3 regions of the Paenibacillus sp. CCS19 genome follow, and region 1 is predicted to be linked to each of the others. Evidence: predicted binding sites of a transcription regulator. Region 1 holds the regulator's gene; each other region holds the start of a gene.
The links. Region 1 encodes LexA, which represses DNA repair genes until DNA is damaged. Its sites were predicted from a motif close to CGAACATATGTTCG; they were not measured.
Positions count from the first base shown of each region.

Region 2: the regulator LexA is predicted to act here: its motif matches at 2,125-2,138, upstream of uvrB (excinuclease ABC subunit UvrB).
Region 3: the regulator LexA is predicted to act here: its motif matches at 2,069-2,082, upstream of SBI19_RS02565 (sigma-70 RNA polymerase sigma factor region 4 domain-containing protein).

Region 1 covers NZ_BTCK01000059.1:20,341-24,557, forward strand. The annotation lists gene glnA (type I glutamate--ammonia ligase) at 1-906, shown strand, start outside; gene lexA (transcriptional repressor LexA) at 1,444-2,070, opposite strand; gene SBI19_RS26610 (LysM peptidoglycan-binding domain-containing protein) at 2,402-2,644, shown strand; gene SBI19_RS26615 (DUF896 domain-containing protein) at 2,821-3,009, shown strand; gene SBI19_RS26620 (aldo/keto reductase) at 3,092-4,087, shown strand; gene SBI19_RS26625 (hypothetical protein) at 4,122-4,217, shown strand, end outside.
Region 2 covers NZ_BTCK01000005.1:203,811-208,027, forward strand. The annotation lists gene SBI19_RS06670 (MMPL family transporter) at 1-1,992, shown strand, start outside; gene uvrB (excinuclease ABC subunit UvrB) at 2,274-4,217, shown strand, end outside.
Region 3 covers NZ_BTCK01000002.1:87,313-91,529, forward strand. The annotation lists gene SBI19_RS02550 (beta-galactosidase) at 1-865, shown strand, start outside; gene SBI19_RS02555 (helix-turn-helix domain-containing protein) at 955-1,191, opposite strand; gene SBI19_RS02560 (YvrJ family protein) at 1,181-1,363, opposite strand; gene SBI19_RS02565 (sigma-70 RNA polymerase sigma factor region 4 domain-containing protein) at 1,368-1,985, opposite strand; gene SBI19_RS02570 (putative periplasmic lipoprotein) at 2,203-2,865, shown strand; gene SBI19_RS02575 (cell wall hydrolase) at 2,914-3,396, opposite strand; gene SBI19_RS02580 (FecCD family ABC transporter permease) at 3,564-4,217, opposite strand, start outside.

The sequences.
Region 1 (4,217 bases):
GGCAATCCGACGACCGAACTTAACGACCAAGGCGGTTACTTCGACCTTGCGCCGATGGATCTGGGCGAGAACTGCCGTCGCGAGATCGTACTTACGCTTGAAGAGATGGGCTTCGAGATCGAAGCATCCCATCACGAGGTTGCTCCGGGTCAACACGAGATCGACTTCAAATATGCGGATGCTATTAAAGCCGCGGACCAGATTCAAACGTTCAAACTTGTTGTTAAGACGATTGCTCGTCAGCATGGTCTGCACGCATCCTTCATGCCGAAGCCGCTGTTCGGCGTGAACGGTTCCGGCATGCACTGTCACCAATCGTTGTTCCAAGGCGAGAAGAATGCCTTCTACGATGAGAGTGACAAGCTTGGTCTCAGCCAGACGGCTCGTTATTACATGGCAGGTATTCTGCATCATGCACGCGCTTATGCGGCCATTACGAACCCAACGGTCAATTCGTACAAGCGTCTCCTGCCTGGCTACGAAGCGCCTGTTTATGTTGCTTGGTCGGCAAGCAACCGGAGCCCGATGGTTCGTATTCCAGCATCCCGCGGCCTGAGCACGCGCATTGAAGCGCGTAACCCAGACCCTGCTGCTAACCCATACCTTGCGCTTGCTGTCATGTTGAAGGCAGGTCTGGACGGCATCAAGAACAAAATGCCGCTCCCAGCGCCGGTTGACCGCAACATCTACATCATGAGCGAAGAAGAGCGTATTGAAGAGGGTATCCCAAGCCTTCCAGGCGACTTGGCAGAAGCTCTGCAAGAGCTGCTGCGCAGCGATGTCATCTGTGAAGCGCTCGGCGAACACGCACTTGCTCACTTCTACGAGCTTAAAGAAATCGAGTGGGACATGTACCGCACGCAAATCCACCAATGGGAACGCGACCAGTACCTGACTCTGTATTAATCAGAGCTCGTTGGTCATAGCGCAATAAAGATAAAGCACGATAACGAACCTAACGGGGGAGTTATCGTGCTTTTTGTATTTCTAATAGTAATAATGAATTTGCGAGGAACTCGCATTATCAAGATAAAGGTTCAAAGGGGCGAAGCCCCTTGCCGTGATCGAGCACTTCCCAAGAGCGTGTCCCGCAGGGACGACAAGCGGCTCCCAGCACGTACAGGAGGTCGAGCACAAACATCGACCGTATCTAAACCCCTCAGAAGTAGAGCGTGTCCCGACAGGGACGAAAGCGGGCATCCCCACTCAAGTATCCAAGCAGCGAGTCCAGGAGTCCAGAGGGCGGAGGCCTTTGGGGCCCTCCCTCTTGGGAGAGGGAGGGTTTGGGAGGGAGTGGACTCTTTTATATGCAGTTAAAAAACAATTAAAAACCCCGAACGATGTCGAATCGTCCGGGGTTCTATATATCATGGAGTGGCAAGTCTAGTGAAGAAACGCTGACATGAAATCGTAAGATGGTGTCAGCTTGTCCTTGTTCGGTTCTTAGTGAATGTCGCGGAACAGACCGATAACTTTACCAAGAATCGTTACGTGCTTCAGACGAAGCGGCTCCATCGTAGGGTTCTGTGGTTGGAGACGAATATGATCGCGTTCCTTGTAGAACGTCTTCACCGTTGCTTCGTCTTCTTCGGTCATTGCTACGACGATATCGCCGTTCGTTGCGGTTGGCTGCTGGCGGACAATAACGTAATCGCCGTTATGAATGCCTGCATCAATCATACTTTCACCGATTACGTTAAGAATGAAGACGTCGTGATCACCAACCATATGCGTTGGGAGTGGGAAATAGTCTTCAATGTTCTCCGTTGCCGTAATAGGTACGCCTGCTGTAACTTTACCGACGATTGGCACCTTCGCGAATGAGGTCGAGAACGCATCGCCTGCGGAAGGACCGTCGCCATCGAGAATCTCGATCGCACGAGGTTTCGTTGGGTCGCGGCGTATAAAGCCTTTCTTCTCTAATCGATCCAAATGGCCGTGAACGGTGGAGCTGGAGGCCAGTCCGACCGCTTCACCGATCTCACGAACGGAAGGCGGATATCCTTTATCCCGAACTTCGTTCTTGATAAATTCAAGAATTGCCAGCTGGCGGTTGGAAAGCTTCGACACCATCATCACTCCAAAAATAAGATTATAGCAAATTATAGCACAGAACCCGAGTTCGTACAAACATAAGTTCGAGGGCACATTCGTTCGTAAATTAAACAGAACAATTGTTCGTAAAATGTGTTGACCAGAACAATTGTTCGTGATATATTATGGACAACAAATAGAACAAACGTTTGGGGTGCGGTTAACAATGATGAATACGACAAGCATGACAGCTTCTTATAATAGAATGAACGTACGGAATACGCGCGGCAGATCGACGCAACGCGCAACAATGACAAAGGCTCAGAAACATGCACTAATGAGCGTATTAAAGTGGGGCTTTGCTCTTATGTTCGCAATTATCTTATTCTGCGGTGCCTTGATGGTCATGACGGAAGCAATGAGCGATCACCCGGCTGAGCCTACCGCAGGCGAGTCCGTTGTCTATGTAGCGCCAGGCGACACACTGTGGAGCATCGCATCCGCGACGAGCGATGGAGATATTCGTCAGCGCGTATTCGAGATTAAGCTTCGCAACAATCTCGAATCGGATGTTCTGGAGTCGGGACAGATGCTCATCATACCCGCTTAATATAGAGTAGTTCGATAAGATGGCTTATTGGGACAATTCCTAATACGCCATCTTTTTTTATACAATGCTCGGAAACCGTTCAATTATAGGCGCATTAACCTTGACAATGGTTTGTCGAAAATGTCAAAGTAATAGGATAATGTGAACAAGTGCATAACAGAAGGGGGATGCAGCAAATGGAAGAGCTTATCGCGCGGATTAACGAGCTGTCGCGTAAACATAAAACGGTCGGTCTCACAGAAGCGGAAGCGGAAGAACGTGCACGGCTTCGGAAGCAATATTTGGACGTGTTCAAAGGCAATTTCCGCAACCAGCTTGATTCGATCAAGTGGGAAGGCGAAGAGGAGCCGCCGAAGAATCATTGATTTAACCTCAATAGAAGCGTGACGTTCTCCACTTATATCAAGTATGATTAGATTATATTGGATATAAACTGGAGGGATGGACATGCAGTATCGCTTGCTTGGGAACAGTGGATTGGCGGTATCGGAGTTATGCTTAGGGACGATGACATTCGGCAATACGACGGATGAACAGGAATCACTTCGAATGGTTGACCGTTTCGTGGAGCTGGGAGGCAATTTCTTAGACACAGCCAACGTCTATGTTGGCGGTCGTTCCGAAGAGATTGTCGGCAAGGCGATCCGGTCACGCCGCTCGGAGCTTATAGTCGCTACGAAAGTAAGGTTTCCGACTGCATCGCATCCGAATGGTGGAGGTTTGTCACGGAAACATATTATGGATTCCGTCGATGCGAGTCTAGCCCGACTTGGAACGGACTATATTGACCTGTATCAGGTACATACATGGGACAAGGCGACGCCAATCGAGGAAACGCTGCGTGCGTTAGACGATCTGATTGCGTCGGGCAAAGTTCGATACATAGGCTGTTCGAATTTCTATGCTTGGCATTTAATGAAGGCACTCGCGGTGAGCGATGCGCGTCAGTATGCACGTTTTGTATCCGTACAGCAGCAGTACAGCCTTGTCAGTCGTGAGATGGACCGCGAGCTGCTCGAGTTATGCCTGGAAGAGAATGTCGCGGTCATTCCATGGGCGCCAATCGGCGGGGGCTTCCTAACGGATCGTTATGGTACGACATATCCAACCGAAGGTCGTCTGGCGAATCCGAATGGCGGAGAGAGCTCATGGGCCGTTCGTGGTAACGAGTGCAACTTCGCGATCCGTGAAGCGGTTCAGAAGGTTGCGAAGGAGCTAGGGCGATCGACTTCGCAGGTCGCTTTACGTTGGCTTATTCAACGGGATGGGATCACATCCCCGATATTCGGTGCCCGCACGTTGGAGCAATTCGAAGATAACATGGGTGCAATCGGCTGGGACATGCCAGCTGATGTATGGGCAAGCCTCGATGAAGCAAGCGGGCTCCCATCCGAATATCCGAAACGTTTCATCAAGAAGTTCAGCAGAGGGCTCAACGACTAGAAGTCCGCTGTATCACTGAAGGAGTGTGCAATCCGTGTCACGTTCATGGGAACGCAAGGTTCGCAACAATATGAATCAACTGAACAAACAGCGTAAGAAGCAGGGGATCCAGACACCGATTGTTCCGTCC
Region 2 (4,217 bases), on a different contig from region 1:
GGTGAGACCCTGCCGACAACCGTTGTCATGCAGTCAGATACGCCAATGGGCGACACGAATGGCTTAGCTGTAGTAGAGCAGGTCAGTCGTGAGCTCGGGCAAGTGCCGGGCGTGAAGACCGTTCGAAGCGCGACGCGGCCGACGGGCGAGGCGCCGGATGGATTCCTCGTCTCGGATCAAGTCGGAACGCTGCAGGATGGACTTGGGCAGAGCGGAGACGGTCTGTCGACGATTGGCAATGGATTGTCGGACGCCAGCAAGGCGCTCAGCGATAACGCGCCGAAGCTGAAGGAAGCAGCGGATGGTGCCAGCAAATTGACGGATGGTACGCTGGCGCTTAAGTCAGGCGTTAGCGAACTGTCTGCAGGGCTCGCGCGCATCCAGCAAGGAATGAAGGATGGCTCGGCCGGTGCGAAAGAGCTGAAGGCAGGCCTTGAGCAGGTGCGTCAGAACGCCGAGAAGCTTGCCGATGCAGCGAAGCAGCTGGAAAGCAGTTACAGCAAGCTTGGCGATGGTGTAACGCAGCTTTATGCAGGGTACACGGGAATTGCGACGGAACAAGCGAAGTTGGCCGACGAGTTGGCCGCTGTCGGATCCGACCTAAGTGGTCTGACCGAGCAATACCCTGATCTGGCGGAAGATGCAGCTTACCAGAAAGCGCTCGGCGCTGTCCGCAAGCTGCAGACAGACGCGGATCAACTTAACAGCCGTACGAAAGGGCTTAATGCTCAGTTGGATGGTGTGTCGAAAGGCATGGATGCAGCCAATGCCGGCCTAAAGCAGGCAGCGGACGGTCAGAAGGCGTTGGCACAAGGGCTGCAGTCGCTCATAGCCGGCATTGCGAAGCTGCAGACCGGACTGGACCAGGCTGCACAAGGACAGGGCGTCGTTATTTCTAAATTGCCGGAGATGCAGTCAGGGCTCGATCAATTGGCAGACGGTCAGAAGCAGCTGCAGAGCGGCTTCACAGATCTGAACGGTCAATTAACGGAGCTGACGGACGGACTTGATCAGAGCGTTGACGGTCTGAAGCAGGTAACCGACGGACTTGGTTCGGCTGAAAGTTATTTGAGCGAGCTGTCGTCTTCTCCGAATAAAGGGCTCACAGGTTGGTTCATTCCAGAACAGGCAGCGCAGGATGCGCAGTTTGAACAAGCGATCGACGTCTACATGTCGCCGGATCGCAAAACGGTGAAGTTCGATGTTATATTCGACGGCAATCCGTATGAGCTGGAGACAATGAATCAGATCGAAGAGCTCAAGTCGGCTGTCGCGCGCGGCTTGCAAGGAACGTCGTTCCAGTCGGCTCACTACGAAGTGGGCGGCATTACGAGCAACAACCATGATTTGAACGGCATTTCGGATGCGGACTATTCGAAGACGATGATGTTCATGTTAATCGGCATCGGGATTGTATTGATTCTGCTGTTCCGTTCGATTGTCATGCCGCTCTATATGATCGCTTCTCTCATGGTAACGTTCTACACCGCGATGGCGGTGACGGAAATCATCTACGTACGCTGGCTCGGACATACGGGCGTTAGCTGGGCGGTGCCGTTCTTCGGTTTCGTTATGCTCGTGGCGCTTGGCATCGACTACAGCATCTTCTTAATGGATAGGTTCAAAGAATACCGCCACCTGCCGCCGACCGAGGCGATTCTCGAGGCGATGAAACGAATGGGTACGGTCATCATGTCGGCGGCGGTCATTCTAGGCGGCACGTTCGCGGCGATGCTTCCTTCGGGCGTAATGTCGCTGCTGCAGATCGCGACGATCGTATTGTGCGGACTGTTCATGTACGCGCTCATCATGCTCCCGCTGTTCATTCCGATTATGGTTCGGATGTTCGGCGAAGCGAACTACTGGCCGTTCATGCGCCGATCAGGTGCGGACGCAGGGACGCCGAACCGTCCTGGAACTTCTGCTGATGGCCGTCATGGCGCGCGTCAGGGCGGGCACGGCACAGGTCGAACGCAGGATTCGACGGTGTAACAGCGAAAGTAGATTTATATAGGTTCATGGAGCGCGCGCCGTCGTAAGGCGCGCGCTTTTTCTTGTGCTTAGGAATCGCTTCCATGCGCATATTCAAATTGCAACCGCATATGGAAAACGATATAATAGATGGGAACACACATTCGAGTCCGCGCGCACATCGTGCGATTTCACCATATTTGAATTTATAAGTTTCCGAACGTACAGGAAAGAACAAAATTATAATAGACGATAAATGAAATGAAGAACGTTATGAAATAGCAGGAGGTGACCGTTTACGCATGGAGTTTGCAGAACGATCGAATAAGCCCTTCAAACTGATGTCGGGTTATACGCCGCAGGGCGATCAGCCCGAGGCGATCCGACAGCTGGTAGATGGCGTGACGGACGGCGAGCGGTATCAGACCTTGCTCGGTGCGACCGGTACAGGCAAGACGTTTACGATTGCTAATACGATTGCTAAGTTGAATCGGCCGACGCTCGTCATCGCGCATAACAAGACGCTGGCTGCACAGCTGTGCAGCGAGTTTCAAGAGTTTTTCCCGGAGAATGCGGTATCGTATTTCGTCAGTTACTACGACTACTTCCAACCGGAAGCTTATATTCCGTCGACGGATACGTATATCGAGAAGGATTCGAGCATCAATGACGAGATCGATAAGCTGCGTCACTCAGCCACGAGCTCACTGTTCGAGCGGCGCGATGTTATTATCGTAGCCAGCGTGTCCTGCATCTACGGCCTCGGTTCGCCTTCGGAATACGGCAGTCTGGTGCTGTCGCTGCGCGTTGGCATGGAGAAGTCCCGCGATGCGATCCTTCATAAGCTGGTCGATATCCAGTACCAACGCAACGATATCAACTTCATTCGCGGCACGTTCCGCGTTCGCGGCGATGTCATTGAGATATTCCCGGTCGCCAATAATGAGCGCGCCATTCGGGTCGAGCTGTTCGGCGACGAGATCGAACGGATTACGGAGATCGACGTGCTGACGGGCGAGATCATCGGAACGCGCGACCACATCGCAATCTTCCCGGCTTCTCACTTCGTTACGCAAGAGGAGACGATGAAGCGGGCGCTCGTCAACATCGAGCGGGAGCTGGAAGAGAGGCTGGAGGAGCTGCGATCGCAGAACAAGCTGCTCGAAGCGCAGCGATTGGAGCAGCGAACGCGCTACGATATCGAGATGATGCAGGAGATGGGCTTCTGCTCCGGCATCGAGAACTATTCGGGACCGCTCACCTTCCGCGAACGCGGCGCAACGCCGTATACGCTGATGGATTATTTTCCCGATGATATGTTAATCGTTATTGATGAGTCTCATGTGACGCTGCCGCAGATTCGCGCGATGTATAACGGCGACCGGGCGCGTAAGGAAGTGCTAGTAGAGCACGGCTTCCGTCTGCCATCGGCAATGGATAACCGGCCGCTGAGGTTCGAGGAGTTCGAGGAGAAGGCTGGACAGATGATTTACGTATCCGCAACGCCGGGCCCTTATGAGCTTGAGCATTGTCCGGAGATGGTGCAGCAGATCATTCGGCCGACGGGTCTCATCGATCCCATTATTGAAGTGCGTCCAACGAAGGGACAGATCGACGATCTGCTGGGCGAGATTCGCGATCGCATCGCCAAGGATGAACGCGTGCTCGTAACGACGCTGACGAAGAAGATGGCGGAAGATCTGACCGATTACTTCAAGGAAGTCGGCATTAAAGTGCGCTATATGCACTCGGATATCAAGACGCTGGAACGGATGCAGATTTTGCGCGATTTGCGCCTTGGCGCGTTCCATGTGCTCGTCGGGATCAACCTGCTGCGGGAAGGATTGGACCTGCCGGAAGTTACGCTCGTTGCGATTCTCGATGCAGACAAGGAAGGTTTCCTGCGATCGGAGCGGTCGCTCATTCAGACGATCGGCCGGGCTGCGCGCAACGCGGACGGACGCGTTATTATGTACGGCGATAAGATGACGGACTCCATGGATAAGGCAATCAAGGAGACCGAACGCCGTCGTACCATACAGCTGGCCTACAACGAGAAGCACGGCATAACGCCGCAGACGATACGCAAGAAAATTCACGACGTGATCGAAGCGACGAAGGTCGCCGAGCAGAAGTCGGATTACCTCACTGGCACAGGAGCCGGCGGCAAGTTGTCGAAGAAGGAGCGCCAGTCGGTTATTCAGCGCCTGGAAGCCGAGATGAAGGATGCGGCGAAGAACCTCCAG
Region 3 (4,217 bases), on a different contig from region 1:
GGTCAATCTGAAGAAGAAGAACCGCGTCGCTGTACTGGTGAGCAACGAAGCGCTGACTTCACTGGACTGGTTCAAGCTGCCTGGCGGGGAAGTCCGCTATAACGATATCGTTCGCCTCGCGTACGATCAATTGTACGAGATGAACGTCGGCTGCGATATGGTGTATGCAGGCGCTTCCGATCGACTCGACAACTACGATCTGGTCATTGTGCCGGCGTTGTATACAGCTTCGGATGAGCTGTTGAATGCTCTGAACGAATACGTCGAGAACGGCGGACATGTCGTGTACACGTTCAAGAGCGGTTTTGCCAACGAGCATATCAAAGTGCGGACAAGCGCTCAGCCGGGCTTGATCGAGAAGGCATGCGGAATTACCTACTCACAGTTCGTTGAGCCAGGGAAAGTATCGTTGAAGGGAAATCCATTCGACGTTATGGAAGCAGAGAACAACATCAATGTCTGGATGGAGCTGCTCACGCCGACAACGGCAGAGGTGCTCGCTTGGTACGAGCATCCGCATTGGGGGCAGTATGCTGCGATCACGACCAACCGTTACGGCAAGGGGATGGCGACTTATATCGGCTGCCTGCCAAGCGAAGCCGTTGTCCGCAAAGTGCTGGAGGGCGCCATCCGCGAAGCGGGAATATGGGGCGTGGATCAGGAGCTTCAATTCCCGATTATTGTGAAGTCCGGAATCAACGAGGAAGGTCATAACGTTCGTTACTACTTCAACTATTCAGACCAGCCGCAGTCCTTCGTTTATCCTTATGGGAACGGCGTTGAGCTGCTTACAGATCGGGAAATCCTTAAGGGAGAGGCGATCGAGTTGGAGCGTTGGGGCGTTGTAATCGTGGAGGAGCAGTAGAAGTGTTCGATCGACATCATCATAGGTCATAACGGAAGAAGGCTGCCATTGATGGCGGCCTTCTTCGTTCGTTGTTCTATTAGCCTGATTTACTCCATCCTCCCGCAGAAATCAACAAAGCTTGGAATCGACTGCAGGTCGTAACGATGCACCGCGCGAACGATTTTCTCGATAATGACCTGCTCATAGTCGCGCGAGGCTGAAGGCGGCATGTTTCTTGCTGTCTTGCGGATAAGAGGATAGAAGGATTCGATAATGCGCTGCATGGCTTCTCGATCGCCGTATTGGGCCTGCTGCACCGATTGAAACAGTTCGTCATTTGTCATGGCTTCTAGTCACCTTCTCGTCGGATACCGCATGCATAAGCTCTTGCAGCGTACCTGTCAAAGCATCGATTTTCTTCTCGAATCGGAGGAGCAGATATCCGGCAACCACAATAGGAAAGCCCATGTTTCCGATCGTTGTCGTTACCATCGCGATGGTCTGTGCCTGATCCATAGAGTCAGCCTCTCAATCTGAGCGGGAAGGAGTGGGACGGGAATGCTTTGCGCATATTCCGCAGCGCCCCTGCCCGCGTCTTGAATATGGCTTGCTGGCTAACGTTCAGAAGAGCAGCGATTTCACTGTCTCGATTCATGGCCGAGTAGGCCAATGTGATGACATACTTCTGACGGCTGGTCAGGCGGGAGAACCCATCGTACAGCCATTCGTTATTCAACTGCTCCTGGAACTTCTTCGGATCGACCGTTACTTGCGGCAGATCATCCCCGTAATAAACCTTGGTCAGCATTTCGCCGATGGCGCTTTCCTCCTCTTCCGAGACAGGCTTGTCATAAATGACCTGTTCTCTTTCCTCATGCCGTTTCATCTTCCGTACATAATCAATGCGGCCGTTATGAATGAGCGAGCCTAGGTACTTCGTGAAACGGACAGCGAACAAGTAGACCTGGAACGCATGATTAACCTGATCCAGATTGGCTTCGGTTGGTTCGCTCCTATAACTTCGAATAAGCCTTGCATGCTCCGGATACGAGATAAAATGCTGGATGAATGGATGGTCGATGACATTCGTTAGTTCAATTGGCCCGATCATCGCAGAACGGCTCGTTGTCGTGTTCATAGGCGAGGTATCCTTTCTACTTGAAATATCTCCATGCGTATACTTTATACAGTGTGTTGAAATCGAAATTAACAACCATTAAACGAACAAGTGTTCGTATTATTATTTCATTTTACCTAAAGTTGGGGAAAGTTCAAGTTCATACGAAACATTTGAAAACGTAGATCAGTCTATATATCATAGTGTATTTATTCGATAACAAACGGGGGGATTATTAATGAAACGAATTGCAGGCCTATTGGCCTTCGTTATAGCAGCGGCGGGGTGTTCGAGCCCTGCGAAGGAGACCGTCATTGCAGAGAGCCAAGACAAGCATGTTCAGCTGCTTGCCGACACGAAGGTCTCGGGTGACATGCTGTCCGGCGTAACGGTGAAGATCGGGGAGAACAGCAAGCATTTCTCGTGGAGCAATGTGACGAACGATAGTTATTATCCGCAAATCATTCGTGAGGACCTGGATCAAGATGCTGAACCTGAGATCGTTATTATTTTGACCCAAGGGTACGGTACTGGGGTACTTGATTCCGAAGTGCACGTTCTGGAGGAAGATTTCACGGAGTTCGAGGTTCAGGATCCTATCGCTGTCGTTAAGGAAGAATTGAAATCGACCGTGAGCAGCAAGGACGGTAAGAAGACTTATACGCTAACCTATAAAGACAACACGATTACGAAAGAATACAAGGATGAAGATGCCGGAATGTGGTTTGACGAGGCCGCCATCGGCAATATCGTCACTTATCGCGTGGACAATCAGCATCTGATCGCAGAGGTGTCCGCGCAGGCATCGCCTGGACTGTTTGTGGCGAACGTAGAGGCTGCGTTTGAGGCGAAGAATAATAAGCTTGAGGTAAGCAATCTTGCGATAAAAGAATTCGAATAACACAAACGGCCCCCTGGGATAGGGGGCCGTTCGCTATTTTGCTATAGATTAATAGCCTTCCACTCGGAAGAACGTGTGATCTTCAATCACAACTTTCTCCACGATCTTCTTGTTGCCTGGGCCGAAGTTCCAGTACTCGACGCCGCCGCTCTTAATGACAGCAGAGCTGAACTTGGAGTTGGTCACGAACCACAAGCATGTGCCGATCGGATTCGCGCTGCGAGTGGCAGATACGGCTTCACTCAGACAGTCGCTCCACGACGTCGACGATGTATCCGGTTGACGGGCTTTCAGCAGCTTAATCCCGTCGAAAGCGCCTGGATACAGGCAGACATCCTTGTAAGAGTTATACCCGAATTCTTTCATATTCTTATCCACTCGATTGCTTACAATCCATGCGACCGCCGCTTTACCGATTCTCGATTGGTTATCCGCCTCACCGTAGATCAGCCGCGCCAGAACATCGATTACATCGAGTGAATTAAACTCGCTCAAACCTGTCAAATCTGCTACCGGATCTCCCCATGCCATAATGCATCTGCCTCCTTGGTATGATGAAGCATGGCCAGTGCCTCATGTTAGTTGAGTAAACAGCTGTTGATCTATACAGTGTGGCGGGGAGCCTCATTCACAACCTGTCTAAGTGAATCTTTCAACATATCCTTCGAGTTAATAGATTCTACGAATGATAGATATCCTTACGCATTGCGGTTTCGATAAAGCAAGTAGATGAAGAAGGGAGCGCCGACCCCAGCTGTAAAGACGCCGACCGGAATGTCATATGGCGGGAAGGCGCTGCGCGCGATGGTGTCCGCAACGACGACGGTGATGCCGCCGATCAATGCGGATACCGGCAGCACGCTGCCGAATGACGGGCCGACGAGCTTGCGCGCCATATGCGGCGCGATCAATCCGATGAAGGAGATGGCCCCGCCGGCAGCGACTGAAGCGCCCGCCAATGCGACGCTGATCATAAGCAGCATGAAACGTTGACGTTGAACGGCGCTGCCTACGCTGGCTGCGACGTCATCGCCTAGCTGGAGCACGTTGACATTGCGTGCCAGCAGCCAAGCAAGGGGCAGGAAGCAGGCGATCCACGGCGCAATCATCGTTACAAGTCCCCAATCGCTACCATACACGGTGCCAACAAGCCACACATACGCTTGCGATGTAGAGTAATCGGGATTTTTGAGAAGCATCACTTTGGTCGCAGCAGCCAGCAGGAAATTCAGCCCGATCCCAACCAGTACAAGTCTGATCGAGGTGACGCCTTGTTTCCACGCGAACAGATAGATCGCGATGGAGGCTGCGCCAGCGCCTGCCATTGCCGCTACCGGAAGCCAGATGATGCT